2 regions of the Anabaena sp. CCY 9613 genome follow, and region 2 is predicted to be linked to the other one. Evidence: riboswitches for the same ligand, from Rfam matches in the RefSeq annotation. Region 2 holds a riboswitch; the other holds the start of a gene.

Region 1 (15,612 bases), on a different contig from region 2:
AGGAAAAGGTGCTATTAGAGATGGCGGCTACCAAAATCCTAATTTGCTGAGTAGTACTTTTGAATCAGTGATTGCTGCTTACTATCTAGATAACAATTTAGATATTGAAGCAGTTCGCGCCATTGTCGAACCATTATTTGATGCTGTACCTGAGCAAATTGTCATGTCTCGCTCGAATGTAGACTGCAAAAATCGCTTTCAAGAATGGGTACAACGCAACGTAACGCCCAATCCTCCTAAATATGTCACAGTTCAAGTAGGTGGTTTGTCTCATGCACCAGAATTTATCGCTAAAGTTTTAGTGGATGACAAAGAATATGGAGAAGGTAAGGGGCGCAACAAAAAAACAGCAGAAAAAGCTGCTGCGGAAGATGCGTTAGCTAAGTTAGAAAAACAAGGTTTGTTGTTATAGTAATTTGGGATTCACTCTTGCGGTATATTTAGTTTCAAAGGCAGAGTAATTGTAAAAGTAGAACCCACATCCACCTCAGATACTAAATCAATTTCACCTTGCAATAATTTAACTAAACGAGAAACTATTGCCAAGCCCAAACCAGTGCTATCTGGTAGATAAGGCTGATTACCTGCATTAGCCCGAAAATAAGGTTCAAATATCTGCTCTAGGTTTTCTGGTGCAATACCAATTCCGGTATCAGCAACTGCGATCGCCCATCTGTCATTATTTACTAGCTGACATTTTATTTCAATAGTCCCAGACTTGGTGTAACGAATTGCATTACTCACAAGATTGGTCATAATCTGTTGTAAATGAAACTCGTCTGTGACTATTTCCTCAGGGATGCTATCGTAATCCACCACTACACGCAAATTTTTTTCCTCTGTTAAAGGCTGCAACATTTCACATATGTTGTCGATTAACTCACGCACATCAGTCTTGACTGGGTTGAGTTTCATCTGTCCGGCGTCATACCGAGAAATTTCTAACACATCGTTAATCAAACGCAGTAAATGTCTGCCATTGCGTAGTACGCGCTCAATATGTTCTAAATTGGTGTAAGTATCTCTGACGTTTGGCTTCTTGCGTTGTTGGCGTAAAAATAGATCGGAGTAACCAATAATCGAACTTAAAGGGTGTTTTAAATCATGGGCTAGTTGAGCAATATAATCTTGATTAGCCACAATTAAGCGATTTAATTGCTGATTATGCAGTGTTAATGACAACTGCAAATGCTTTAACTCACGCAAGCGTTCTTCAACATAACTATTAACACAGCGGGCGATCGCTTCATCGATTACTGCATCAATCAAACGCATTGCTCGAATGATCTCTAAAGGTGTTCCTTTTAATAAATCAGATTCCAAAGTATCAAATACTACCATTCGTAGCAAATGATATTCATGGGCAATTTCTGTGGGGTCAAAGCCTTGTTTAGCCCGCAGAACCCCATGATTCCAGCTAGCCGTAATTATCGACTGGACATCACTTCCCTGAGACTTAGAAAGTACTGTTACCATTGCGTCTAAGACATCAGGAAGATCATTTTGAATGGCTGTATAAGTTAAATCATCAGCACTTTCAATCTCTCTATCTTTACGAACTGCTGTAACCCATTTATTGAGAATAATATCAGTATTTTCAGCCAGTAATAGACTAAAATCCATTATTTTAAGGTGAGTCCGGAGTAGGTGGATAAATTTACATATACGCTTAGTTTAGCGATAGCGGTACGGCTCATCAAAATCAGTGATATAGTTCAACTGCCAAAAGAAATAGATATCATAATATTATATTGAAAATTGCCCCTAAATTTGACGCACATGGGAAATAAGGCGATCGCCTATGCTGCGTTCTTCATGTATTGTCAATAGAAAATGGGCTTGATCTCTGGTGTAGCAACCTAAAACCAGAATATGTGTCTGTTAATGACTGTATATAATTAGCGATCGCCTACATAAAAAGTTATAGTTGTCACGCCAAACTCAAAAGGCCATTAAGTAATTTTAATCAGACCTTCAATGTACTCGATAAATACTTTTGCAAAATTGGTAAATTAGACTATCATTTTTTTAGTGGGTAGCCTAATTCAAATTCATCGACACTGGATTTGAAACGGAGGAACCAATGTTTGGGGCTAATCTTACGAGAGACATCTTCCAGTCTTAGCCCGTCAGCTAACTCCGTCGGCAATGGAAGGAAACCCCCAAAGTATTGGCTTTAATACCAGTTGTTATTGGGGCTTCCTTGCGGATATCACATGTATATCCTCTGGGATATGGGCTATCTGTGTTCTACCCTGCTTCTCATTCATTATTCGTTTCCTTGGGGAGAAGGTAAAGCTGTGAAAATCAAGCCAATGTTAGTGCGCCTGCAAAGCGCCATAGGTCGAGATGACTTAATTGGTCAAATGGTATTATTACCAGAACCGAAAAAACCTTTTTCTCAAAAAGATCACAAAACAGAATCTGTTAGCTTAATCGTTGGCTATGATGCCTCTCCTAACAGTCACACCGCGCTAGATATAGCTTTTTGGATTGCTCATCAAACGCGTTTAGCTACCAATGTCCAAGTTACAGTACAAGCTGTTTATGTAGTAGAAAATAATTATAGCAGTCAGTATCCAGAGGTGTTGAGCTTTGCTAAACCTGTGCCTACCTTGGAATGTCCTGTTAGTGAAGTTTCCCATTCTTTTACCCCCGTTTTAACTCCAGCAAAATTACGGGGTATTAATTCCTGTTTACAAGAAAATCCTACAACTCATCTCCAGCAAGCAGATATAATTCTTTGGCAAGCACGTAGTTTGGCTGAAGAATGGGAAGGTTCCTTTAAATCTCATTTGCGGTTTGGCTGTGTGGGAACCGAACTCACAAAAGTTGTGGAATCGGAAGCGGCTGATGCGTTATTTTTGGGATGCAAATCAGTTAACCACCCCATTATCCAGACACTAGGTGCTAATTTTCCTTGTGGTGTTTTAGGTATACCCAATCGGATTGATTGATCTAATCACCCCCAATCCTTTATAAGGGTGTGTTGTCGCGTAGCGCAATGCACCTTCAATAATTCAATTTATCTCTTCAGGTAGATGCAAAGTAATTCTGTATTTAAATATACTTCGTTTTGACTAGAACCTAAACCCCATATTATGATATCTCCATTGCTAAAAATTACACCAAACTTCAGATTTAATCAGGATTAAAAGTATGAACCCACCTGAAGAATACATCAATAATAATTCAGGAGAACTAGTTAAACAGGGGTCAAATCAGCTGACTAGTAATGGTATTAGTGAAGTTAACAATTTAGATAAAGTTAGAGATATTCTTTTTGGTAGCCAATCACGGGAATTTGAAAAAAGGTTTTTCCGCTTAGAAGAACGCTTATTAAAAGAATTTTCTAATGGGCGAGATGAAACAAGAAAACGTTTAGATGCTTTAGAAAGTTATGTTAAACAAGAAGTAGATTCTTTAGCAGAAAGATTGAAAAATGAACAAGTAGAACGTGACCATAAAGTCACCCTACTTACTGAAGAACATAAAAACATATCTATATCATTAGAGAAAAAAATTGCTCAAGTTGATGAGCAGAATACTAATAGTCAAAGGGAATTACGCGAACAAATTCTCAACCAATCTAAAAGTTTGCAAGATGACATCCAGCACAAATATGAAGAGATTTTGGCTTTACTAGAACGAGAAGCACAGGAACTGCGGAGAAACAAAACTGATCGCTCTAATTTAGCAGCCTTATTTACCGATTTAGCTATTCGATTAAGTACGGAAAATAAATCAGAATTTTAAGTCAAAATCCCCTGATTATTTGATGAATTTATATCGAATCAATGCAACTTAATATTAATTATGAATTAAGGGGAGTTGGGTAATGAAAGACTACGCTCCTAATCCCAGAAGTAAAGTATCTACTCAAGTTGTGAGTAGTCATAGCCAACCCTCTGATTTGTCTGTCAATAACAAAGATCAAAAAGTTATTGATGATCTGAGTGAACTGCGTAGTTTGCTGCTGGGACTTGAACCGACTAAAGTTAAAAATCTTTATCAGCGATTAGATAATCCTCACATTCACCCAGAAGATATTAGCCGTTTATTACCAGAAGCAGTACTGTTGCGATCGCAGCAAGATAAAAAATTGGGTGAAGCTATTGTATCAACGGTGGAAGACGCCATTCAAGCTTCTGTACAGCAAGACCAAAATGTGCTATCCGAAGCATTTTTTCCTATTATCGGCCCAGCCACCCGCAAAGCAATTGCGACAGCTCTCAATGAGATGATGCAATCCTTGAATCAAACCTTGGAACATAGCTTATCACCAGAGAGCCTCAAATGGAGACTAGAAGCAAAACGCACTGGCAAATCATTTGCAGAAATTGTCCTACTGCGATCGCTTGTTTATCGCGTTGAGCAAGTATTTTTAATACATAAACAAACTGGGTTATTACTGCAACATTTAGTCGCAACTGAGGTAACAACTCAAGATCCAGATTTGGTGTCTGCGATGTTGACAGCTATTCAAGATTTTGTCCAGGACTCTTTTAATGTATCTCAAGAAACTGGGATAAAAAGTTTACGCTTTGGAGAACTGACAATTTGGATTGAAGCAGGGCCTCAAGCGTTAGTTGCAGGTATTATTCGGGGTATCCCTCCCCAAGATTTAAGGTTAGTTTTTCAAGAAGCTATCGAAAAAATTCACCTCAAACTCGCACAAGAAATTAATGCTTTTACTGGGGATACAGCAGTATTGCAGCCTAGTAAATCTTATTTAGAACCCTGTCTGGCAATCCAATATAAAACGCCAGCTAAAAAAAATTATACTTACGCATGGGCTTTTTTAGGTACTGCTGCGATCGCTTGTAGTATTTGGGGCTTTTTTGCTATTAGAGAACAACTCCGCTGGCGCAACTATCTGCAACAACTCAATTCCCAACCAGGAATAGTGGTGATTAACACCAAGCAGCGTTATGGAAAATATCACATTTCGGGAATGCGTGATCCATTAGCAGTAGATCCTCATACTCTGATACCAGCCACAAATCTGAAATCCCAAAATGTCATCAGTCATTGGCAACCTTACTTGTCCCTTGAGTCACCATTCATCACTAAAAGAGTTAAAGCATTACTCCAACCACCAACAACTGTATCATTACAAGTTGACAACAATGGCATTCTGCAAGCTACTGGTTCTGCACCTCATCAATGGATATTAGAAGCACGTAAATTATGGCGTTATCTTCCGGGAATTATTCAATTTGATGAGCAAAATCTTGTAGCTACAGAACTAAGTCAACTAGAGTCATACAAAAAACAACTCGAACAAGCAACATTCTTTTTTAATGAAGGAACTACTAACTTGGTGGCTGGTAGTAACAATCAATTAAATAACTTAGTATTAATTATTAATCAAATTTTAAATACTGCTAAAGATTTAAACAAAGATGTCCAAATTCAAATTATAGGACACACGGATATCACTGGAACAAAAGAGCAAAATGTTCTTCTCAGTCAAGCACGTGCTAATAGAATATTATCTTATTTAAATTCTCAAGGCATCAATACCAGTAAATTTATAGCCCAAGGAATGAGTCATCAGGCGCTTTTACAGTCAGACTTGACATCAAAATCCCCAGAGAATCATCGCCGAGTATCTTTTAAAGTATTGATAACGAATATTCAATTATGATGCAAAAAAAAATTTGTATGGTAGGTGCATTTGCTACAGGTAAAACTAGTTTAGTTACGCGCTTCGTTCACAGCATATTTTCGGAAAAATATCAGACTACCGTAGGTGTAAAAATTGATAAAAAAACTGTAAATATACAAGATAATAAATTAAATTTTATCCTCTGGGATATTCATGGAGAAGACGAATTTCAAAAAATTAGAATGTCTTACCTCAGAGGTTCAGCAGGATATTTATTAGTCGTAGATGGTACCCGGAAAAATACCTTAGAAAAAGCTTTTGATATTCAAACAAGAGTAGAAGCCGCAATTGGTAAAGTTCCCTTTATTCTGGTACTGAACAAAGAAGACATGACAGATGAATGGGAAATTGAAAAGACTGACATAGATGCTGTTGTTAAGAAGGGTTGGACTATGATTAAAACTAGCGCTAAAAATGGACTAGGTGTTGAAGAAGTTTTTCAAACTCTTGCTAGACAAATACTGGATAAATAAACAGTGAATATTCCTAACTCTGTAAATAGTTATATTTTTAACTTTCTCATAGAAGAGCGTTCCCTGGCCTATCTATTAGTCAAAAAAGATGGTGAACTATTAACTTGGGGCGGTAAACTAACAGAATACGGCATTAAAAACCTCTGCAAAGGAAAGAATGTCACAGAACAAGTTTTCTTTTTAGAAGGGTTGCTACCATTAGATAATGTCACTATTTTTTTACCACTTGTAAATATAGGACAAAAAATCTTTGCCGATGTCCATCTATTTCCTTCCGAAGAAGGAGATTGGGTATTACTATTAGATAATGTTTGGGATCATCAGTACCTTTCCTTGCTGCAACAAAAAGCTAATGCTTTTAGCTTATTACAAGAAAAATTAAGATAATTTATGAATGCATCTATAAATAAGGCACTATTTGCAGCTTTAAACATTCTCGCTTTAGAAAGAATGAGTGCAGGATCATTTAAAATAATTGGAGATATACCTAATTGGTTACAGCGATTTAATCTACAAAATCTGATATCTGATACAGATAAATTTCTTCCCCATAATCATATACCATTTTTGGAGAATTTCTTAATTGATGCCGAGGAATTTTGGCTGCAAAATAGTGAATTAAAGCTGAAGTCTGGCTTATGGAATGAAATAGATGTAAATGGCAAAGAATACCAATTTGAAGCCTATGCACTTTGTGTCAATTCTCAAAAAATTCTCTTAATCAAATTATTAACTGACCCCTTTGAAAACAACAAATATATTATTCAAAAAGCCAGAGAAAATAATTTAAATTATCAAAAAATCTTAAAAGAAAATCAAAAAAAAGAAATATTAATTCACTGTATCGTGCATGATATAGCGGGACAACTAAGTGCCATTAATTGTTGTTTAGCTTTACTAGAATTTGAAAACTTGACCCCAAAAGGTAAAGAATATTTAGAAGTTGCTAGAAAGCAGTCTCTTAATCAAGAAATGCTCATTAGGCAAATTTTAGATGTCTTTTCTGTTGAGGTAATGTCACTAGAAAATTTTACAGTTGAAAGTGAAATGTTGCCTAACATTTTAAGTTCTGCACAGGATGTATTCGAGCTATTAAACCCAAGTTTCACACTAAATAATATCCAGTTGCAGCTAAGTGCTGATATTGACAGGCAAGCAGACTGGAAGGTCATCGGGGATAAATCACGTTTGGATAGAGTGATTTCCAATCTCGTAGAAAATGCTTATCGCCACAGTTCACCACAGTCTACTGTAACCATTAATTTACAACCTGATGGAGAATATGTACTCTTGTCCGTAGATGACGAAGGTAGTGGTGTACCACCAGAGATGGTAGATACTTTATTTAAAAAGTTTTCCCAAGGCAAATACAAGTCAGGTAAGGCTGGGTTAGGACTTTATTTTTGCCGAATTACCATTGAGCGCTGGGGAGGAACCATTGGTTATCTCCCACGTGCAAAAGGCGGTTCCCGATTTTGGTTCCGCCTACCTAGACCAGTATGAGTGAGGAGTTAAGAATTTTTTGTGAGGTATCTGTGGAAATTACCAGATAATTTGTCTATCCCAACTCCTCATTTATCACTAATACCCCACAATATGTAGAATGTCGCGTAAGACACTATATCCTGCTAAATCCCAAATTAAGTAAGCAAGAAAGCCAATCATTGCCAAACGACCATTCCACAATTCAGCTTGAGGATTTAAGCCAAATATAAAAGCATTGCGGTCTACACCATTATACGCTTTAGCAACAGGTGGTAAATCTGTAGATGGACGATTTTCTCTAGTTTCCATTTTTTTCTCCCAAATCCAATTTATTTTTGAACGATTAATCTTTATCTTTAGTAACCGATGAGATGTAACACGTCTCTAAGAACGCTATATCCTGCTAAATCCCACAGTAAATAAGCGAGAAAGCCAATCATTGCAAACCGACCATTCCAGATTTCTGCTTGGGGAGTCCAGCCGAAAAGAAAAGCATTGCGATCTCTACCGTTATATTCGTTTGCAATTGTTGGTAAATCAGAGGAAGATCGAGTTTCCATATTTTTGTCCTGAAAAATTTATTGCTTAACTTTACTTTACCTAATTATCAATAAGCTGCTTTCTGTCTGGAGGTACAAACTACATGCACATATTGTGGACGATTTCAACAACGTATGACTACAGACAAATCCACCTTGAGGGGGTGATAAAATTTATATTTGTAAATAAATGTAAATCTCTCCTCAAGAAATCAGAATCAATTTATGATTTAAACAGATAAACTCGCTATTGTAGCTGTTATAAATAGTTAGAAAATAAATTGCTTATTCTACCATGATTCAGCTTTTAGCTGCATAATACTTACAAATTTTATGTGAATTCCTGCTATTAAATAACAAACTTCCATCTAGCGCTAGATATACTTTTCAAACCTTAGAGAGATGCATTGAACAGCTAAATTCCTGGATTCTGAAAGTTATCAAGACTTGGGTACTGCCATAGATACAGACATAATTACACAGTTGCTTCTCATGAAATTCTTAATCCCCCCAAATTTAACCCTAGAAGAAGGAAATATAATGTTTCAACATCCGGAAAACTTGTTGGCAGCCTACAAGCCGCTATTGTGGGTAGCACAGGTTCCAGTAGTTCCCACAGGTATTACACCAGAGCAAGCATCAGTGATCAATTCAGGGCCGCGCTTTTTTGTAGCTTTAATTTCTGGTGTCATCCTAGCGTTTGCCTTTCAATTAGTATTAACTAACCTCTCCGTCGCAGCAGGTATTTCCTACTTGGGGCATTCCTCTGACTCAGATTCGGGTAGTGGGGAAGTAGGAAGTTTGGGTGGCACAATTCGCAAAATTGGCACAGCAGTGGGGATTTGGACATTAATCACTGTGACGATCGCCTTATTGCTGGCTTGTTTCCTCGCAGTTAAATTAAGTCTACTAGTTTTAGATGCCCGACTCGGTGCAATTCTGGGATTAGTAATTTGGGGTGCATACTTTTTATTACTAGTGTGGGTGAGTTCCACTACCGTAGGTTCTTTAATCGGTTCGGTGGTCAATTCAGCTACTTCCGGTTTTCAAGCGATTATGGGGACTGCAACGGCAGCATTAGGGGCCAAAGCTGTTAATCAGCAAGTAGTAGCCACAGCCGAAGCGGCGGCGGCCGCTGTGCGCCGAGAAATAGGCAGCGCTGTTGACCCCGATAGTATCCGGGAGAACGTAGAAGACTACCTCGAAAAGATTCGTCCCCCCGAATTAGATTTATCCAAGATTCGTGGTGATTTTGAAAATCTCCTCAAAGATCCCAACCTGCAAGCCATTGCAGGTAGTCCTGATCTGCGCCACATTGACCGCCAGAAGTTTATCGATTTAGTTAGCAGTCGCACTGACCTTTCCAAACGAGACGTTAACCGTATAGCTGACACACTATACAAAGTTTGGCAGCAGGTAGTCAGTCAACAACCCAACCAAGACCGTTTAGGTGAGTTAGTAGATTATCTCAAGTCACTACCACCAGGGCAAACCAAGACAGATGAACTTAGTGCCAAACTAGATCGGTTAATTTCAGAAACCAAGACCTCCAAGGAAGCACCAGCAGCACAAAAAACTGGTTTGATGCAACAGACCTTACAACAAGGCCTGACAGCACTAACTGGGATTACCCTGGGACGGACTGATTTGTCAGATTTAGATGTGGAAAAAATCTGGCACGCCCTGACTCAAGCCAAAGACAAAGCCACCGAACAAGCAGATAAACTGGGTTTACCCACACCATCACAACCCTACAGCCCCATTCGCGCTGATGTAGAAAACTACCTACTCAACACATATGCTTGGCAATTGAGTCGGGAAAGAATCGCCCAAGAATTTCGTGATGTCATCTACGACCCAGCAGCCGACCCTGGTATAATTCGGCGGGAATTAGAGAAAATGTCTCGCAGCGATTTTGCCAAGACCCTGCAACAACGAGGATTACTAACTCAAAGACAAATTCAGCAAATTGCTAACCAACTAGAAGCTGTTCGCCGAGAAGTTTTGGTCATCGTCACCGCTGATGAAGAAAGGGAAATAGCACAAGACTTACAACGTCAAGTCGCCAGTTATCTCTTAGTAACCAGTAAAGCAGATTTAACTCCAGAAGGTATTGAGCATAACTTTAAACCCATACTAGAAGACCCAGAAGCAGATTACGAAACTCTGTCGCTGCGACTAGCTCAATTTGACCGTAAAGGAATGAGCGATATTCTCTTAGAACGTAATGATGTTTATATAGGAGAAGTAGACCCGATTCTGGATGAATTGGAAAAACAGATTGAACATGTCTTGGTAGAATCCAAAGGACTGGCAGACCAAGCCAAATATCAAGCAGAAACCCTGTGGCTGAATGTAGAGTCATATCTGCGTAACACTGGAAAAGCTGAATTAAATCCTGATGCTATCCGCGCTGATTTGCAAAAGTTGCTAGAAGATCCCCAAGCAGGTATGACAGCCATTCGCGCCCGATTGGCTCGCTTTGACGAGGATACTTTGGTACAGTTATTGAGTCAACGCCAAGACTTGAGCGAAGAGCAAGTTAATCAAATCGTTCATGCAGTGGAAGACTCTTGGCATAGCGTCCGCCATGCACCTCAAGCCTTAGCACACAGAGCCAAAGAGCAATACGACTCTGTAACTACGACCATCGCAGATTACTTGCGGAACACTGGCAAAACTGAATTGAATCCCGAAGGTATCCAACGTGATCTCAACAGATTATTTGAAAACCCCAAAGAAGGAGCCTTAGCACTGCGTCGTCGCTTGTCACAGCTAGACAGAGATACGTTGGTACAGTTATTAAGTCAACGTCAAGACTTAAGTGAACAGCAAGTCAATGAAGTCATTGATTCTGTACAAACTTCCATTCGTGATATTGTGCGATCGCCCCGTCGCTTGGCAATCCGGACACAGCAGAGAGTGGAAACATTCCAAGCTTATTTGGAAGAGTATCTGCGACAAACAGGCAAAGAAGAACTGAATCCCGAAGGTATCAAACGCGACTTGCAATTATTGTTGCATGATCCACGAGTAGGAATGGAAAGCTTTAGCGATCGCCTGGCTCATTTTGACCGTTCAACAATTATTGCCTTGCTGAAAATTCGGGAAGATATGACCGATGAAGAAGCAGCCAGAATTGCCGATAATATCGTCTCAGTCCGAGATCAATTTGTCGAACAGATACGGGGTATCCAACGGCGGATTCAAGATGTCGTTGACGGGATTTTTGCCAGTATCCGGAACTATCTCAACTCCTTAGATCGTCCTGAACTCAACTACGATGGCGTTAAACACGATGTCCGCCAATTGTTTGACGATCCCCAAGCTGGTTTTGATGCCCTACGCGATCGCCTGTCTTCTTTCAACCGCGATACCCTAGTAGCCATTATGAGTTCCCGTGAGGATATCTCCGAAGCAGATGCCAACCGGATTATTGACCAAGTTGAACGGGCACGTAACACAGTATTACAACGCGCCGAGCGCATCCAACATGAAGCGCAACGCCGCCTAGAAGAAATCAAGCATCAAGCACAACGGCAAGCAGAAGAAACCCGTAAAGCCGCAGCTACAGCGTCCTGGTGGTTATTTGCCACAGCATTCGTTTCCGCAGTATTCTCCGCCTTAGGAGGAGCGCTGGCTGTGCTTGCAGTGTAAAATTACAAGTTTTCTCCGCTAAATTTAAGCCTCCCGATATGGGGGGTTTTTTTGTAGAAACTATTTGCACAGGAATGTTAAAACAACCGTATTGCTGAAGACGAGGAATTTTGCACCCATAACCTAACTTGATTTTTGTTAGACTACTACCTAAAAGCAATTCGCTCTTGCTGTTGAATTTGGAGCAAAACGACGTGACTGCCCTGATTCTAAACCTTAGCCCCGCCATTGATTTAACAGATGAACAGTTCTTTCAACTCTGTGTTAACAATCGAGAGCTACGACTTGAGCGCACAGCTGAGGGTGAGTTAATTATTATGCCGCCAACTGGATGGAAAAGCGGAAATCGCAATAGTAAACTGACACAACGTTTGGCTAATTGGGCTGATGCTGATGATACTGGACTAGTTTTTGACTCGTCTACAGGTTTTAAGTTGCCTAATGGTGCAAACCGTTCTCCTGATGCATCTTGGGTGAGTCGAGAACGATTAGAGGCTTTAAATCCTGACCCTACTCGATTTTTGCCAATGGCCCCTGATTTTGCTGTAGAGTTACGCTCTGCTTCTGATAACTTGGAGAGTCTACAACAAAAAATGCAGGAGTATTTAAATAATGGGGTGCGTCTCGGCTGGTTGATTGACCCCCAAAACCAACGAGTAGAAATTTACCGTCCAGGGGAAGAAGTCGAAATTCTACAATCACCTACTAGCTTGTCGGGAGAGGATATTTTACCGGGGTTTGTATTGGATTTATCAGGCATTTTAAATTAACTATTCCCCACTAGCTTCTCCCCATTCATTCATGGCAGAGAATATTGACGAGTAGTCATCATTAGCAAATGACATTTTCATGGCTGTTTGTAAAATGTGTCGCACAGCTTCAACACTAGTGAGATCTAAACCTAGTGCTTTGGCTTCCGAAATAAATAAATCTGTATCTTTGAGTAAGTGTTTGGTGGGAAAGTTAGGATTGGTATAATTTCCATCCAACATTCTTCGCAGCTTTTTGTCAAAGGTCGGTGCATACAAGGCACTATCACGCAGGATTTGCATGAATAAATCTACATCTATACCTTGACGTTCTACAAAAGCTAGACTGAGGGCAAAACCAGTTGTCAGAGAAGCAATCAGTTGATTGAGTGCTAACTTTAAGCCAGAAGCCGCTCCTACTGGCCCTATAAGTATTGGTTCTGACCCAAAATTTTGCAGTATTTTTAAGTGGCGTTGATATTGTTCTGGTTCAGCGCCTACCATGACAATTAGTTTGCCAGATTTGGCTTCGGGAATGCTACCTAATACTGGTGCTTCTATATACTCTCCACCGCCGCCAATCACAGCATCTCTAATTTCTTGGCTTTCTGTGGGAGTAATTGTCCCCATTTGAATCACAGTCCGCCCTTCTAGGGTGCGCCAAGATGTATCTGATAGCAAAACATGATAAATGGCCGCAGCATTAGTCAGCATGAGAATAATATACTCAGCCTCACGTATGGCTTGGCGAGGATGTGTGACAATTTCCGCACCAGCTGCCTGTAGTGGAGCTAATTTTTCTGGGGTGCGGTTGTAAGCCACTAACTCTATGTTGGCTGCTAACAACCTTTGAGCCATCGGTAATCCCATGAGTCCAGTTCCCAGAAATGCCACCTTCATTTTTCACGTTCCTTTGGTACAGCGTAGGCGTAGCCTGTTGTAGACATCGCGTTTCTCTTGTTTGATTCTATTGCCAGTGAACAATTATCAGTGTCCACAGATAACTGTTCACCGTTGATTCATTACTGATTATTGATCAACCACCTGCGGCAAAAGTTACCATAATTATCACTGAAAGTAAGATGCCGGGAGTAAGTAGTGTCACTAATAATAGCAATTCATGGGGAGTCATAATTAATACTTTCCTATGATTTTTGTCTGCACAGTAGCCAATGATATGCTAGTCCATATCAGGTTGATCTAGCATTCTTACATAGAGTTTTAACTTTTTACACTGACTTTTACTCTGGCACAGTTAATCCTTTGAGGGGTTGAGAACTTTCTGCCTTGTGCAGTCCTTTACTTTGAACTAAAACCCCAAAGCCGCCTAGTTCTGTGGGGTCTATCAGCTGGTGTAGTGCAGCTCGCCGCTGTAATAGTTGGGCTAAAGGCAGTTTTTGATCAGAGATAGCAGCGATGCGATCGCCTAGACCCAACGCCATCAAAAATAAACCCTGCTGGATAAAACCCAGGTTCTCTAAGCCGTATTGCTCACCCCATCTTTCCAAGGCAGTAAAGTCAACGTGGGCTGTGATGTCTTGCTGTCCAATATTAATATAAGGGTTGTTGTGATAACGATGCTGGTAGTAGCACTGTAATGTTCCTTGCGATCGCCTGGGGTTATAATAACGATGGGCAGGATAGCCATAATCAATTGTTAACACATACCCCCGTTGCAAGTGGTCAGCTACTATACTCAACCAGTCTAAAGCCGCTAAGTTAATTTCACTGCGATAACCATCTTCATAGACAGTAGGTGCTAGATCAATACCCACTAAATTAAAATATTCTCTTAATCGGGGCGTAGAAACTTCCCCCGTAACTTCCACAAATAATGTATCTTCTTCATCCCCTGTCGTCACATAGACTTCTCGCATCTCCCCAGCTTCTAAAATAAACTGGTGTACTGGCAAAGCATCCACCAACTCATTAGAAAAAAAACAGCCAGTAATGGCATCAGTGGGGATATCTGCTAAATTACACCAGCGTACAGGAAAATTCTGCAAGCATTGCTGTTGTTGTTGCCTTAACCCTGGAGATTTCTCCACAATTACATATTCCAACGCCTCAAACAAATCTGGGTGGTGCAGATGTAAGTAACTGAGGATATGTAAAGCCAAAAGTCCTTGACCTGCGCCCATTTCTACCACAGAAAAAGGTACAGGTCGTCCTAAAATCTCCCACATCTGCACAAACTGTACTGCTAGTAACTCACCAAAGTCAGTACCGAGACTGGGAGATGTGAAAAAATCACCGTCTTTAAAGCCGATTTTGACTGCATTACTGGAATAATAGCCGTATTCAGGATGATATAAGGCCAAATCCATATATTCAGCAAAAGTAATTCGCCTTTGGGGACTATTGGCAATTTGTTCTGCTATGGCTGCACACAACGCTGGATGAAAATCCATAGAAAAGCTAGAAATTAAGAATTATTTGGGCGATCGTACAGTCATCATCCTACCTAATCTAGAATTGTTCCGCCTAAATCAGTCCCATCTAAATTAGCTCCATTTAAATTGGCCTCATTCAAATCTGCTTCGTTAAGATTCGCTTGAGTTAAGTCAGCTACAGCTAAATCTGCACCACTTAAATCTGCTTGATCTAAGTTTGCTGCTTGTAAGTTTGCTGCTTGTAACTCTGCATCACTTAAATTTGCTCCAATGAGATTGGCTATAGTTAAATCTGCTTGACTTAAATTAGCTCCATCTAAAATGGCTCCGTCTAAAATTGCACCATCTAAAATTGCACCAACTAAGTTACTTTCACTAAGATTGGCATTACTCAAATCCGCTCCATTGAGGTCTGCTTCTATTAAACTGGTTTGGGCTAAATTAGCATGATTGAGTTTAGCTCCATCTAATATGGCTTGATCTAAAACTGCTCCACTAAGGTCAGATCCTCTTAAGTCCGCTTCGCTAAGATTGACACCAGTAAAGTCTCTGACACCTGCATTGTAGTTTTTCAGTAATTCATCTACTTTCATCTGTTTTAGTGTCTGTTGATTTGCTAAGAAACGTTTATGGGAGTAGTTAAAA
Region 2 (15,612 bases):
GAATTGTGGATCGGTTTAGTACTGGCTAGTGGTGAATTGGATAACTTAGATCCGCACCATTTAGCAGCCGCCATTGCAGCCTTAGTCATTGAAACTCCCCGTCCAGATAGTAGGGTACATTTTCAACTGAGTAACGAAGTGGTAGAAGCTTTGGCAAAACTACGGGGGATTCGTCGCCAAATCTTTCAACTGCAACGGCGGTATAATGTCACCCTTCCTATCTGGTTGGAATTTGAATTAATTGCTTTAGTGGAACAATGGGCATTGGGAACACCGTGGACAGAACTCTGTGACAATACCACTTTGGATGAGGGCGATGTTGTGAGAATTTTACGCCGGACGTTGGATTTATTATCTCAAATCCCCCACGTTCCCAATGTGCCGCAAAGCTTCCAGCGTAATGCTTATCGGGCTATTCAATTAATTGATAGATTCCCGGTAAATGAAGTGGTTGATTGATTGGGGGATAGGGGGATAGGGGGATAGGGGGACACGGGGACAGGGGGACAGGGGGAAGTGATCTTTTAGGATGGGGGTAGTTCAAGAGGAATGGTACCCAACAAGCCTTTACGAAAATCCGTTAAAAGATGCCTAGCGGTTCGCTCTACATCGCCTTTGTAACGATGCTCCGCTAGGGCGTGTAAATATCCTTCTCCTGTGTGAAGTGCGGGGTCGAGATTATAACGAGAATATAAGGGTGTGCGGGGTAATAATTCACCTGCTGTTTCGTGGAGATTATTCACTAAATCTACGAAAGCCGATGCCACTAGTTGGTTATCATAAGATGCCTGCCCAATATCATCACAAATAGCTAACTTTACTGCGGCTTCCTGATTTCCCATCTTTAAAGGGATGACACCAGGTGCATCCAGTAATTCCAATTGTTCGGAAATTCTCACCCAACGCAAAGAACGAGTTACCCCTGGACGGGCGGCACTTTCTACTACGCGCTTGCCTAAAAGACGGTTAATTAAGGCTGATTTGCCTACGTTAGGAAAACCAATCACCACAGCGCGAACTGGACGAGGTAACATCCCGCGATCGCGTCTTCTTTGATTGAGTTCTACCCCAGCTGCTTGGGCGGCTTTAGAAATTGCTACTACGCCTTGTCCTTGTTTGGCGTTGGTAGAATAGGCTACTTCACCCTGACTTTTAAACCAATCTACCCACAGCGATCGCACGTGCGGTGGAATCATATCTAATCGGTTTAATACCAACACTCGCGCCTTATTTCCCACCCACTCATTAATTTGGGGATGGTGTGTCGCCAAGGGAATCCGTGCATCTCGTACTTCTAGGACTACATCTACCCGGTTTAGTTGTTCTTTGAGATTTTTTTCCGCCTTGGCAATATGTCCTGGATACCATTGGATGAGGTTTAATTTATAATTTTGAGTCAAAGACATAATGAATTACCAATAGCTATTCATTCATTATCGCCTTTGGCAGCATCAATTATTATGAAGTAGGGAGTGGGGAAAGAATTTTCTATAGCTCAGATTTACTTATCCCCAATCAAGTTAACTTTCAATTTCTCTGATTTTTCTCCTTCTTTGCGCTCTTTGTGTCCTTTGTGGTATGCGCTGCTCGCACGCTACACGAACGTTTCCTTGATTCTTCACAGCGCACATATAAATTCTAATCATCTTGTTTAAAATAATTATCAAGAAAATTCAGAGCATGGTTACGCAGTTCAAAATATTCTTTTGAGTTTCGCATAGCGGCGCGATCGCGTGGATGTTCAAAAGGAACTTCTAATATTTCGCCAATTTTTGCTGATGGGCCATTGGTCATTAACACAATGCGATCTGACATATAAATTGCTTCATCGACATCATGGGTAATCATCATCACAGCTTGGCGATGATTTTCCCAAATATCTAATACCTGTCGTTGTAATTTACCTCTAGTTAATGCATCTAGCGCGCCGAAAGGTTCATCCATTAATAACATTTTGGGACGAGTTGCCAAAGCCCTAGCAATACCTACTCTTTGTTTCATTCCCCCAGATATTTCGTCAGGATATTTGTCTGCTGCTGCTGTTAAGTTCACCATTGCTAAATGTTCGTTAACAATGCTAATTTTTTCCGCCCGATTAGCCTTTTTGAGGACTTCATCTACAGCAAGACGGATATTTTCACGGACAGTTAACCAAGGTAATAATGAGTAGTTTTGAAATACCATCATTCTTTCGGCTCCTGGCTGGCGAATTTCTTTTCCGTCTAGCCGAACTGAGCCAGAAGATAATTTTTCTAAGCCAGCTACTATTTTTAATAGAGTTGATTTACCACAACCAGAGTGACCAATTACAGAAATATATTCGTCTTCGCCAATGGTGAGATTTACGTTATCTAATACAACAAAATTACCTTTGTCTGGTGTGGGATAGGCTTTGACTAAGTTTTCAATTTCTAAGAAGTTAGGACGAGACATAACTTTGTGTCCATTATTTACTACTAATGGGATATCTTTCATAATGAAAATCTCCTAAAATTTTATATTGACGATTTAAGACATAAAAAAACGAGTGGGAGCATTAGCCCTAATAGCAAATTGATTCAGATATCCCACTGGATCACTAGGGTCAAAACCTATTGTGTCAATAAAGACTTCTGGTGGTTCTACTTTATAATTCTCTTGAGGACATTCGATACCCATTTCTGTTGCTATTTCTCGATATAAATCAGTTCGCCAACCGCGTTGCGCTATTTCTTCAGCATTTTTGGGAAACTCGGAAATTTGTCCCCAGCGTGCAGCTTGAGTCATTAACCAAATACTTTGGGATTGCCACAAGAATGTGGAATGATTACCTGGGTATTGGGGAAGGTTTTCAGGAATATCAAAGAAAATTGTGCCATCAGCCGATTTAATGGTGCGGTCTTGGTTGTCAAATCCTCCGTAGTTGTAATTGCCGATAATTCCTGGACTGGTTAATTGAGCTATGGGTGCATTGAGATTTCTGGGTCTAGCACCTGTAAAGGAACGGTCTGTAATCAGTTCGGCTACTTCCTGACGATTTTCTGGTTTGCTGCAATATTGGCAGGCTTCTATCATTGCCTTGACCAAGGAACGGTAGGTTTTGGGATAGTTATCTATGAAAGATTCCATGACTCCCAATAGTCGGTCGGGATGTCCTAACCAGACTTCTTTACCTTGAGCGAAGGTGAAGCCGATACCTTCGTTACCTGTGATGGCTCTGGTGTTCCAAGGTTCAGCTACCATGTAAGCTTGCATGGCGCCAATTCGCACATTAGTCACCATTTGGGGAGGTGCCACAATAATGACGCGAAACTCTTTTAATGGGTCAACACCTGCGGCTGCGGATAAGTAACGCACAAAATATTCGTAAATGGCAGAACTCAAAACTACAGCCCAGACTTTGCGTTCTGTGGGTTGCTTGGCAAAGTAGTTGCGAAAATCGCGCCCAAAGGCTTCTAATGCACCATCGCCATATTGTTTTTGATATTCAAACCACGGACGTAGCCCAAAGTCCCACATGGCTTTGTTCATAGTCATGGCGTTACCGTGGCGGTGAATAGTCATGGCTGCACATAAGGGGGCGTGGCGTGCGCCTTCAGCACCAATTCTGGCGTTCGTAACAGCACCAGATACCACAGGGGAAGCATCTAAACGACCAAAAATTAATCCATCGCGGGATGTCGCCCAACTTGCTTCGCGGTTAAGTGTGACGTTCAAACCATATTTGCGGAAGAAACCTTTTTTCCAGGCGATCGCAAATGGCGCACAATCATTAACAGGGACATAACCAACGGTAATGTCAGATTTTTCTAAATCTTGAGATTTGACGACTGGTTCAACGGCTAAGGCTTCTGCACTCAGTCCTCCAGCACCAGTATTTCCAGTAATGCCACAGGATGACAGCGCTAACCCAGTTGTTGTTAATCCTATGCCTTTAATAAAGTCACGGCGATTCCAATGATGATCACCCATTGCTTTTACTCCAGTGGTAATCAATGATTTTTCGGCAAATTCAGGCTAAGACGCAGAATAACATTGCGTCTTGCTAGGTTTTAATGAGTAAAATTTTGTTAGTTAGAAGCTTTAGTCCTGTGGGTTACAAATTCTTCGATTTTGCCCACTGCATAATCTAAAACTAATCCAGTTACACCAATTACCAGTACGGCTAAAAAGACTGAGCTGAGATTTAAACGACTCCATTCATCCCACACAAAAAAGCCAATACCCACACCACCAGTGAGCATTTCTACAGCAACAATAACTAGCCAAGCAATCCCTAAACTAATGCGTAATCCTGTAAAAATATAGGGCAAACTTGCAGGCCAAATAATTTTGGTAATTCTCCTCCAACGCGGCATTTCTAATACCCGCGCCACATCTAGATAATCTTTGGGAACACTGGCAACACCTAAGGCAGTATTAATAATTGTGGGCCATAAAGAAGTAATGAAAATTACAAAAATTGCTGAAGGATCTGCCAAATTAAAGATAGCTAAGGCAATAGGCAACCAAGCCAAAGGTGATACGGGTTTGAAAATTTGAATGATGGGATTAAACGCTAACATGGCCGATCTAGACATACCAATGAGGAATCCCAAAGGAATCGCCACGATCGCGCCTAATAAAAAACCAATTAATACCCGTCTTAGACTAGCTATCAACAACCAGCCAATTCCTAAATTACCAGGGCCTCGTTGATAAAATGGATTTAATATGTAATCAAGATTAGCGATAAAGGCTTCCGGTGGAGTGGGCATTAATTCATGATTGAGCAGTGCCACAATCCACCACAACACAATCACTCCCAGAAATCCCAAGGCAGGTAAATAGAAAACATCTCTTACAACTACTGGTTTGGCTTTTTTCCAAGCAGTTTGCCCTGCGATCGCCATAATCGCAGCTAAATTTAATTGCAATAACATTACTGACCTCAACAGAACTTAGTGCAGGTACAAAAAACCGAGCAGTACCAGCCTCGGATACTGATGAGATCAAAACATTAGAAAAATGCTGTCTCTTCAGTCTCCTCTCAATGCCTACGAAGTTAGCTGACGGGCTAGGGCTGAGAGATGCCCCTCTCTAGTCGATTTTAGATAGGAATTTGAGATTAATGTTTTGACCTCAAACCTTACATCTTTTTCACAATCGATTTTGAGATACGCCCCATAATTTGGTTCCTCCGCTCCAGCATTATGAGCTATCACTCGCTGGATTAGGCTGACTTACTCAAGCTTATATTGGATTATACACTAACATCTTAATTTCGCAATAACAAGCTGAATTAAGGTGAATAAACTTCTCCGAAAGGAATATATTTTTCATTATCTTCCTTTAGATGGATAATTTATGCAGAGAGGAATTGACTTTGCAGGCAATTATGATACCGACGATATTGTTGATGAACTAGGACAACAAGATTGCATAACATTTCCTGGTAGTTTAGATGATAATATTTCTAGATTGTCTGCGTTGACAGATTTGGTGTTTGTCATAGTACCTTTTAAGATGGTGACTTACCTTGATGTAAAATTAGACGATTGCCATCGGGATCATATGCATAAATTTCTCTACCGTGAGAAGCAATGGAAATTTCTCCTGGGGGTGGATAACCTAAATTTGTGAGGTGAGCGATCGCATCTTCTAAATCACTCACTTCTAAACACAAACTTATTGTACTTTTTGCTGAGTTAACAAATTCAAATGCGTGTGTTTTTTTAGGTTGAAAAATACCTAATCGCACACCAGGAATGTGAAACTCTGCGTAAACATTGGGAATATAAATAACAGGTTTTTTACTTAGTAAATCTATATAAAAATTTATTAATTTATCAAAATTTAATGATGCGATGGTAACAAGTGCTTCTGTATATTGAAAAACCATCTTGATTATTTACTTAATTTCCTGGAAATTTTTAAGAGGCTACCAAATAATCAAAGACGGGCAAGATGCCCATCCTACAAGATAATTTATTTTCTGATGTTCTGTTAATGGTTCAAATAACTGATAATTCCCTGGCGGCAGCCAGTGCGATCGCCTGTGGTAAAATTCGGTGTTCCTGAATTTGAATCCTGGCGTGGAGTGTTTCTAGGGTGTCGTCTGGGAATACTGGTACAGCCGCTTGAATTAAGATAGGGCCACTGTCTACTTCTAAACAAACTAGATGTACTGTACAGCCTGTAATCTTGACTTTCGCAGCTAGGGCTTGTTCTACGGCATTAATGCCCTTGAAACTTGGTAATAAACTCGGATGGATGTTAATTATTTTTTCGGGAAAAGCATCAATCAACACTGGTGTGACAAGACGCATCCAACCTGCCATAATCACCCATTCAACATCATATTGTCTCAATGTCTTGACAATTTCTGTATCAAAACTTTCCCGGCTACTGTAGTCGCGGTGATTTAACAATACAGCTTCCACGCCCCAATTAGCTGCCCTGACTGGTGCTTTCGCCGAAGGGTTATTATAAATTAAAACTTGAACTTGAGCATTGAGTTGCTGATCTGCGATCGCTTGGGCAATAGCTGCAAAATTACTACCACTACCAGAAGCCATAATTCCCAGTTTCAGAGGAGTACTAGGAGAAATTTGGTCATGATTAACGCTGGGAGCAACCAAGCTAACGGTAGAATCAGGGCGGAGGTTCATAGCAAAGAGGAAAAATTATAGATGCCAAAAACATATACTAAGTCTTGGTTGGATAATGATACACTCGCCGCTTGGACTTTTTTGTCCCCCGCGCTGATTTTATTGGGTATTTTCATCATCTGGCCCATCGCTTATTTGTTTTATCTGAGTTTTACTGCGGGAAGTTTCACCTCTACAGGTACTACATGGATAGGTTTGAGAAATTACTGGCGCTTGTTTCTCACTCCTGATTTTTGGCAAGTTTTATGGAACACGATTTATTTTACTGTTGCCACCGTCATTCCCAGTTTAGTGATTCCTTTGGGGTTAGCAGTACTACTAGATAAATCTTTAGCCTTGCGGGGAGTGCTGCGGAGTGCCTATTTTTTACCTTCAATTATCTCCTTAGTTGCAGCTGGTTTAGGTTTTCGCTGGCTATTTCAAACCACTGGCCCTGTCAACGCATTTTTAGAAGTATTGGGTATTTCCCCCATTCCCTGGTTAGGAAGTACAGTTTGGGCTATGCCAGTATTAATTATCTTGAGTATTTGGAAACAACTAGGTTTCAATATGGTGGTATTTTTGGCAGGATTGCAAGCCATACCTCCTAGTCGCTACGAAGCCGCAGAACTAGATGGTGCTAATGCTTGGCAGCAATTTTGGCATGTAACCTTACCCGGATTACAACCCACTGTCATATTTGCTACTATTACCACAGCAATTTTTACACTCCGTAGCTTTGAGCAAGTTTATGTAATTACAGGTGGTGGCCCCCTAAATTCTACCAACCTGCTGGTTTACTACATTTATCAAGAAGCCTTTGCTCAATTTGATTTTGGTTATGCAGCCGCAGCCGCCACAGTATTGTTAGCAGTTACTTTAGTTTTGGTGTATTTTCAATTACAAACCTGGGGCGATGAATAGGACACGGGGACTCTAACCTCTAGCCTTTAAACTAACAACCTTTTTCCCAGCTAATCTCACGACAGCTGCAACTAATTCAGTGGGTTCGGCTGGTTTGGTGACATGCATCTGAAAACCGGCTGATAATGCCTGTTCTTGGTTATATTCTCCTGCATAAGCAGTAAGAGCGATCGCGGGGATTTTTCCGCCTGTTTCTGGTGTCCAAGTTCTCACTTGGCGCATCAGCATATAGCCGTCTATGTCTGGCATTCCAATATCACTCAGTAGCACATCTGCTTTTGATGCTGGCAGGGTTTCTAGTGCATCAATGGCTGATGAGACTGAGATCACTTCTGCGCCTTCTTCTTCGAGGACAAAGCTAATAAAGTCACGCGAGTCAAGATCATCATCTACAACTAGGATTTTGATGCCCTGAAGATTACCTATGTTGGAGTCCATTATTTCTTCTTCCTGGTTCTCTACTGTGGTCAATTTTGTAGACAAAACTGGTAACTGGACTGTAAAAGTTGCTCCTTTTCCTTCACCTGGACTATCAGCGTTGACTGTACCTCCGTGGAGTTCTACTAACTGTCGGACAATTGCTAGTCCCAGCCCTAACCCGCCGAATTTTCGGGTGGTGGCGCTATCTGCTTGACGGAAGTAATCAAATACATAACTCAAAAAATGAGAGTCTATTCCTTTACCTGTATCAGTGACTTGAATTTGAATGTGAGAATCAATTTGTTCTAAGCAAACTTGTACTTGTCCTCCTGGGGGAGTGAATTTGACGGCGTTGGAAAGGAGATTCCAGACCACTTGTTGTAAGCGGTTGGGGTCACCCATGACTAGGACTGGAGCATCGGCATGAGGCTGAAACTTTAATTTGATGGATTTTGCTTTGGCTGCTAAATGGACTGTTTCCATTGCTGCGGTAATCGTCGTTGCCAGATTGACTTTATCCACATTGAGTGTCAACTTGCCTTGCAAAATCCGCGAGACATCTAGTAAATCTTCAATTAATTGCGCTTGTAACCTGGCATTGCGCTCGATTGTAGCTAAGGCTGCGGTGGTTTTTGATTCATCAAATTTACGACTTTGCAGTAGCTTAGACCAACCCAAAATCGGATTTAGGGGGGAGCGCAATTCGTGGGAAAGAACAGCCAAAAACTCATCTTTAATACAGTTGGCTTCTTCTGCTTGGGCGCGTGCTTGTTGTTCGGCTTCATACAACCTCGTGTTTTCAATGGCGATTGATGCCATTTGCGCTAATTGCACGATAATGGCTTCGTCTTCTTTGGTAAATTCATCTTCATATTTATCCGATAACTGAATTAGTCCGATGCTGTGACCATCTCGTCCAATGAGGGGAGTAGCTAACCATCCCCGCAGCGGTGGGTATTTGTCTATTTGCTGACCAAACTGCTGCCATTGGGGATGAGATGTGAGTTCTGCTTGGGATAGGCGTATAGGCCCATTTGTTTGATGAATACTGGGTTCAATACCTAAGCTATCTAGTTGTTGACATTGATCTCGCCAGGCAGCATATTTATCGGACAGTGAAGTTGAATTCATGGCTTGTCCTTCATCATCATCAATTATCACGCTGGTGACTGATTGATGCGCGCCAATAATTTCGCGGGCTTGTTCTGTAATTACACGTAACACTTCTTCGATGGAGAGTGCCGAATTAATTGCCACTGCTGCCTCCATCAACCCATGTAATTGTCTGGTATATTGCCGCGATCGCGCTAACATTTTCTCTTTTTCTGCCTCTGCTTGTTTGCGGTCTGTAATGTCAATACAGGAACCGATATAACCAAGGAAAGTACCTTCTGATGTAAAGCGTGGCACTCCCATATCTAAAATCCAACGATACTCACCGTCAGCACGTTTCATCCGATATTCCATTTGGAATTCTTGACGGGTATTAAATGCATGAATATAAGTAGCAAAATAACGCTGTAAATCGTCAGGATGCACCCCTTCTGCCCAACCGTGACCCATTTCTTGCTCCATTGTTCGTCCTGTAAACTCCAGCCAAGGCCGATTAAAATAGCAACGAAGACTGCTAATATCACTCATCCAAATCAAAGTAGGAGAAGTATCCGCCATCTGCCGAAATCGGGCTTCACTTTCTCGTAATGCTGCTTCTACTCGTTTATTTTCCGTAATATCTAGCACTTGTGATAATACAGAAACTAACTTGCCTGATTCGTCACATAAAGCTGAGTTATACCATTGACAATGAAGTACAGTGCCATCTTGGGTGTAGTTACGGTTGTTGACGATTACTTGCGTTTCACTGCAATTAAATAACCGACCAATTACACTATTGACGACCTCTATATCTTCCCCAAAGACAAATTGCCAATCATTTATCTGTTTACCGAGAACTTCCTCAGCTGTCCAGCCAAAAATACGTTCAGCTGACTTTGACCAGCGAGATACGCGAAATTCATGATCCCACTCGATTATCGCCAAAGGAGAGTTTTCTACATGGAATGTCAGTCTTTGCAGAACATCCCGTAATGATTTTTGTGTCTGTTGGCGCTCAGTTAAATCCATCACAAAACACACACAAGTTGGTGGAGACTGGTCTAAAATTGCCCCACCAATCAAAATCGTAATCCGGCTCCCATCTTTACGGATATATTGCTTTTCAAAAGGTGTAAAGCTCCCAATTGTGACAAGTTCTTGTAATGCCTTTTCGTCTAGATGGTGAAACTCAGGAGGTGTAATTTGTGACCAACAAATTTCCCCTGCTAGCAAATCTTCACGGGTATAACCCACCATCTGTAAAAATATATCATTAGCCTCAATAATATTAGTGAAATCTGCTATAACGATGCCAATAATATTCGAGTCAAATAATTTTTTTAATTTAATTTCACTTGCCACTAATTGCTTCATTATTTCAGCATTAGTATTTGGCTCATTCATTTTTAATATTGGTATTTGGGTTTTATCTCCTGCCCCAGAAAGATTGTGAATCTGCTGGGAATTTGGTTTAGTAATATGAGAAAAGGTATAGACAACTGCGTAGGGTGAACTTTCGTCAGCTAGAAATAAAGGCTGACAGTTCATCAACAGCCACTTTAACTCTGTATTTGGTTTATCTAACCCCACAATAACATTCAAGCAAGGCTTACCTGTACCCAGAGCCAGCATCGCTGGATGGGTTAATGCCGTCAAGGGGATGCCATTTTCGTCCACAAATCGCCAGCAGGCGTTAGGGGAATCCCATGCATGTATATCCTTGGCTGTAAGTCCCAAAATCAGTTCAGCGCTAGTATTACAACCTTGTATACTGCCATTCGCTAACTGAAATATCATCCCCTCTTCCACAGTAGCGGTTTTCATATTACTTTGTCGCTGGTCAGCCAAGTCATAATCACACTTTTCTTGATTTTGCATCTTGTTCGCTTGAGATGAATGCAGTGGGACTGTTTTGCCAAGAAATAGGATCTAATTCTTGAAAAAAATCTTCATCCGCTGTTTTTTACATAATTTCGGCTGATTTTACATATGTAAACATTCGCTTTCTTTTAATCTAACTTGGCAAGTAAATAAATCCTCCTATAGATAGGTGTTAGTTAATCAAGTGTTCAATTTGTAGATTTACTTTATCGGTTCTCCTGAATATTGTGCATGAGCAATAATTAAATGGGTGATATTAGGCATTAGTTTGTAGATCTGATATGTTTTACATTATCAATTTTTCCTGACTTATGACAGCATTTATTATTGACCTTACTACTGTCTAGGCGGATTTCCCGCTCATGAGCAAATTTTTTGCAATTTATTCCTGAATTTTGAGCAAAATTATGGGCATTTGAGGTGTAATCTCGAAATACAGTAACTCTCACTCACAAAGACATGTATTCTGAGTAATTTATGATTTAGGACTCAGAAAAATTTAATTTTTGTGATTATTATCAATTGAGGTGAATATCATGAGAAATTATGCTGACAACCAAGAATTAATATTGGATCAAATCAAAGATAAAGCTTGTCAGCGTAGGGATTTTAGTGGCTGTGATTTAAGCAAAATTGACTTGAAATCAGTTGATTTTAGCGGTTTTAACTTGATGGGTGCAGATTTTCAGGGGGCCAATTTATCTGGATCTGATCTCACTGGGGCTAACTTAAAGGGGGCAAATTTAATACAAGCTACTTTACGTGGAGCTAATTTATCAGAAGCTAATTTATCAGAAGCTAATTTTACTAATGCTGATTTAACATCTGCTAATGTCTGTTGTTCTCGCTTGTGGCGGACGCAATGCAGTCACATTAACCTTTGGGGTGCTTCTTTGTGCGATACAGATTTAACTGAAGCAAATCTGAGTGCAGCAATATTAATTGAAGCATCCTTGATTGAGGCAAACTTATTGAGAGCAAATCTGGCGGGAGCAAAATTATGTGGGGCGACACTACTAGAAGCTAATTTAACTGAAGTCAACTTAAGCGGCGCAGACTTGACATCAACAAACTTAACTAAGGCTAACTTGAGTCAGGCAAATCTTTGGGAAACTAAAATAATTTATGCGAAACTACGAGACACTATCATGCCTGATGGTACGATTTGTGATCCTCAGATAGTCATTTGGGATTAAAACTCACGTCGCCAGAAGATCAGATTAGCGATCGCTAGTAGCATAATGCTATAAAGTAAGCCGTAGCCGACATTAGTCATGAGTGCTGTGGCATCAGGTAAGGCTTGTAGACCATAAACAGCATCGTTTTTCAAATCTAATCGTGATAAATTTGGCAAAATGAGATACAAGCCTTGAGTTATCCTGGCCATCATCGGGTTATTGCTCAAGCGACCAAGTTGGACTAAATCTGGCGTAATATTCCCCATTAAGTAAACTGCAAATGTTAAAGTGACAGCTAATAGGGAACTTGTAAAGACACCGAAGGTAATAGCTACAGCAGTAATTAGAGATAATTGCAAGCATAAGAAAACCGTGGCAATTAAAATGCTGGGAATTGAATGAGGAATATTCCCTATCTGCAAAAATATTAAATAAATGACTGTCATAGCAGCCACAAGTACGCTCAACACGGCCGATAAACCCAAGAATTTGCCAACAATAATTTCACTGCGGCTCACCGGCTTGGCAATTAACACCAAAATAGTCCGTTTATCAATTTCTTTATTAACCAGTCCTGTACCAATAAATATGGCAACAATTAAAGTCAATATATTCATTGTTGCTAGACCAAAGTCCAGAAACATTTTATCTTCAGTCGTAGCGGCAAATTCAGGGATGACACGCAGAGCAATAGCCAGGATGAGGGCATAAAAACCGATAATATACAGGATGCGATCGCGTACCATTTCCTGAAAGACATTTTTAGCGATGACAAAAATTCTGCTTAAGTTCATTGCTTGTTAGTTGTGGCTAGGGAGTAGGGAGTAGGGGCTAGAAAGTTTCTCCACCATCACTGCTGCGGTGGTGGCGCACCAGCTACCAATTTACTGAGGCGATCGCATTCAACTTCTGCAACTGTATTTTTAATCTCTGCTTGAGTGGGAGTGACGATAGTATTGCTAGATGATGCAATGGGGTCAATACGACAAGATTTTTGCAAATAATACCCTTGGGGGTTAGAACTCGGCCCTGACCAAATGCTCAGTAAATCTAATCTATACCCAGCTTGAGTATTAGTTATCCGCGGTTCTACACGCCATAACGCCTTTTCTTCAAACTCTGCCAAATGTATATTAATTACTTCTCTTCCCAAGTTTCCTACTTGCTGTTGTGCATCTATCAACCATTTTTCGACTTCTGACCAAGGTTTGTTGGCTAATTCTTTTTCTATAATTGGTTGCAGTTGTTCTAAAATTAAAACACCATTCTTGGGTATTTTTTCTGGTTCTTCCATGCTCCAAACAATTGTACTGCGATTAAAACTATCTGCCAGTAAACTGGGATATTGTGTAAACCAATTATCCATAACAAAATAAAATTGAATCCAGCAACTAAGTAACGTACAACTAGCTACTAAAATTATGATTTTTTCCCGAATTGCCGGTTGAGGAATTTTTGCTTTAGTTTTTTCACCGCCTTCAATAAAGTCAGGAAAAGCCGTAATTAATGCAGAGATTGTGGGCCACAGCACAATACTTCTCGATGTCATTACTCTTTCTGGATCGCGGAACAAAAATATACTAACTAAAAAGCCAGTAATTACTGCGCCTACTGGCATAAAAGTACCAGGAACTCTTAAAGGATCATCAGTTGTATACCATGCAGTACCAGTTATTAAAAATAACCAACCACAAAATCCAATTATATTGCTTACATAGCCAATGGCTAAAGATGACAGTGCCCAAGAAAATATACTCAGATAAATAAATGTCTGCCAAGAATAAGCCTTGGTGGGAATTATTAATTTTCTAATTCCTTCGTAAAGTCCTGCGGTAAAGCTGAATAACTTTAAGAGGTCTTTAAAGATTGTTACCATTATTCACACCTCCAATTCACAAATTTATGAGTATTTTTATCAGACGAAGTAGCAGTTAAACAGTTTTCCTACCTAATAACAAAATAATAGTAATAGCACTATAACTTAGTGAATTTGCTATTAATATAGTAGTAACTAAATTTGAGTTTTGTAATCTCGCCGTGCTGGCACGTCGCCATTTTAAACGATTAGATGCTGGTATTTTTTCTGGCTTGATAACAAATGTTTCTCTTAAGGAAACTACAAATATTTTTAAAAGCAAAAATTTCATTAAAAAGGTAAGAAAGAACATAATAAAAGCCGTAAAAATCATAATAGCCTGTGAGCTTTCCCTCCGGAAGCTATTAAAAAGCATGTAACTAATTAATTCTGATTTTAAATTTATAGGCAACATTGGTTCTATAAAGAAAAATATAATCCAACCAATAGTACTAGAAAAAAGATTTATAGATATGGCATAAAACATACTCGTTTTTTTGTCGAATTGTAGCCGCTTATTCAACACATATGCCTCTATAGGAATAGCAGTCAGTAAAAATAAAAATTCAAACAAGATGGCCCCAAGAGGCCAAATGCTGGGAATCGTGAGGTTTTCAAGTCCAAACATAAAAGGTCAAGGTCGGGGTTAATGTTAGAAAGTATAACTGGGATTACATCATGGTGTGCCAGTATACACCTATTTATTGGGGAGTAGGGAGTAGGGAGTGGGAATGAGGTGATTGGATAAAGTTTTTGACCGATGACTAATAACCAAGAATATTTTTTCTGGCTGATATGACAAAAGGTTCTGTAAAATTAAAGACTGCCACATTACAGCTTTTCAAGAAATGACAAGGAACGGCATCGGTATTCGCACGGCGCAAGTGCGTCCTGAACGGCTCACTGGTCAAATTCACGTCTATGATGGTGTGGGTAAAGGTAAGTCCCAAGCGGCTTTAGGGGTAGTTTTGCGCTCAATTGGCTTGGGAATAAATACACCGAGCGATTCCCACCGGGTTTTACTACTGCGGTTTTTAAAAGGGCCAGAACGGGATTATGACGAAGATGGGGCGATCGCAGCCTTACAGCGTGGATTCCCTCATTTAATTGACCAGGTACGTACTGGGAGAGCGGAATTTTTTGGGCCGGAGGAAATTACCTCTTTCGACGAAGATGAAGCGTCACGGGGTTGGGATGTAGCTAAAGGTGCCATCGCCTCTGGATTATATTCGGTTGTGGTTTTGGATGAAATTAATCCGGTTTTGGATTTAGGTTTGTTACCAGTGGATGAAGTGGTACGGACATTAAAAGCTAAACCCCAGGAATTAGAAATCATAGCCACTGGACGTGCTGCACCGCCAGAATTACTGGAGATTGCGGATTTGCACTCGGAAATGAAACCCCAAGACCACCCCACGGCCAAAGCTCTCTTCCTAGAAGGTATAGAAATTTACACTGGCGCGGGTAAAGGTAAGTCCACCAGTGCTTTAGGTAAAGCTTTGCAAGCTATTGGGAGGGGAATCAATCATCCAGGTTCTACCCGCGTGTTAATTATGCAATGGCTCAAAGGTGGTAGTGGTTATACAGAAGATGCCGCGATCGCAGCTCTGCAACAATCATATCCAGAGGTTGTAGATCATCAACGCTGCGG

Evidence for each region. Region 2 has a riboswitch for cyclic di-AMP ahead of ntrB (nitrate ABC transporter permease). Riboswitches for the same ligand answer to the same signal wherever they lie in the genome.
Region 1: it holds a riboswitch for cyclic di-AMP, as region 2 does, so the genes downstream of both, ACM0OT_RS03395 (universal stress protein) here and ntrB (nitrate ABC transporter permease) in region 2, are expected to answer to the same signal.

The regions. Positions count from the first base shown of each region.
Region 1 is NZ_CAWUDE010000002.1:344,148-359,759, reverse strand. Features, by position in the region: gene rnc (ribonuclease III) at 1-412, shown strand, start outside; gene ACM0OT_RS03400 (sensor histidine kinase) at 424-1,623, opposite strand; cyclic di-AMP (ydaO/yuaA leader) riboswitch at 2,028-2,160, shown strand; gene ACM0OT_RS03395 (universal stress protein) at 2,316-2,957, shown strand; gene ACM0OT_RS03390 (hypothetical protein) at 3,160-3,756, shown strand; gene ACM0OT_RS03385 (OmpA family protein) at 3,839-5,650, shown strand; gene ACM0OT_RS03380 (Rab family GTPase) at 5,647-6,144, shown strand; gene ACM0OT_RS03375 (hypothetical protein) at 6,148-6,531, shown strand; gene ACM0OT_RS03370 (sensor histidine kinase) at 6,535-7,647, shown strand; gene ACM0OT_RS03365 (chlorophyll a/b-binding protein) at 7,726-7,938, opposite strand; gene ACM0OT_RS03360 (chlorophyll a/b-binding protein) at 7,986-8,189, opposite strand; gene ACM0OT_RS03355 (MFS transporter) at 8,709-11,825, shown strand; gene ACM0OT_RS03350 (Uma2 family endonuclease) at 12,020-12,595, shown strand; gene ACM0OT_RS03345 (NAD(P)-dependent oxidoreductase) at 12,596-13,474, opposite strand; gene ACM0OT_RS03340 (class I SAM-dependent methyltransferase) at 13,816-14,985, opposite strand; gene ACM0OT_RS03335 (pentapeptide repeat-containing protein) at 15,039-15,560, opposite strand.
Region 2 is NZ_CAWUDE010000003.1:34,224-49,835, reverse strand. Features, by position in the region: gene ACM0OT_RS03940 (DEAD/DEAH box helicase) at 1-459, shown strand, start outside; gene ylqF (ribosome biogenesis GTPase YlqF) at 525-1,406, opposite strand; gene ACM0OT_RS03930 (ABC transporter ATP-binding protein) at 1,639-2,475, opposite strand; gene ACM0OT_RS03925 (ABC transporter substrate-binding protein) at 2,509-3,951, opposite strand; gene ntrB (nitrate ABC transporter permease) at 4,050-4,901, opposite strand; cyclic di-AMP (ydaO/yuaA leader) riboswitch at 4,998-5,208, opposite strand; gene ACM0OT_RS03915 (VOC family protein) at 5,480-5,860, opposite strand; gene purN (phosphoribosylglycinamide formyltransferase) at 5,973-6,629, opposite strand; gene ACM0OT_RS03905 (carbohydrate ABC transporter permease) at 6,651-7,532, shown strand; gene ACM0OT_RS03900 (PAS domain S-box protein) at 7,545-10,925, opposite strand; gene ACM0OT_RS03895 (pentapeptide repeat-containing protein) at 11,465-12,124, shown strand; gene ACM0OT_RS03890 (ABC transporter permease) at 12,121-12,900, opposite strand; gene fraD (septal junction protein FraD) at 12,957-13,982, opposite strand; gene fraC (filament integrity protein FraC) at 14,038-14,589, opposite strand; gene ACM0OT_RS03875 (cob(I)yrinic acid a,c-diamide adenosyltransferase) at 14,810-15,612, shown strand, end outside.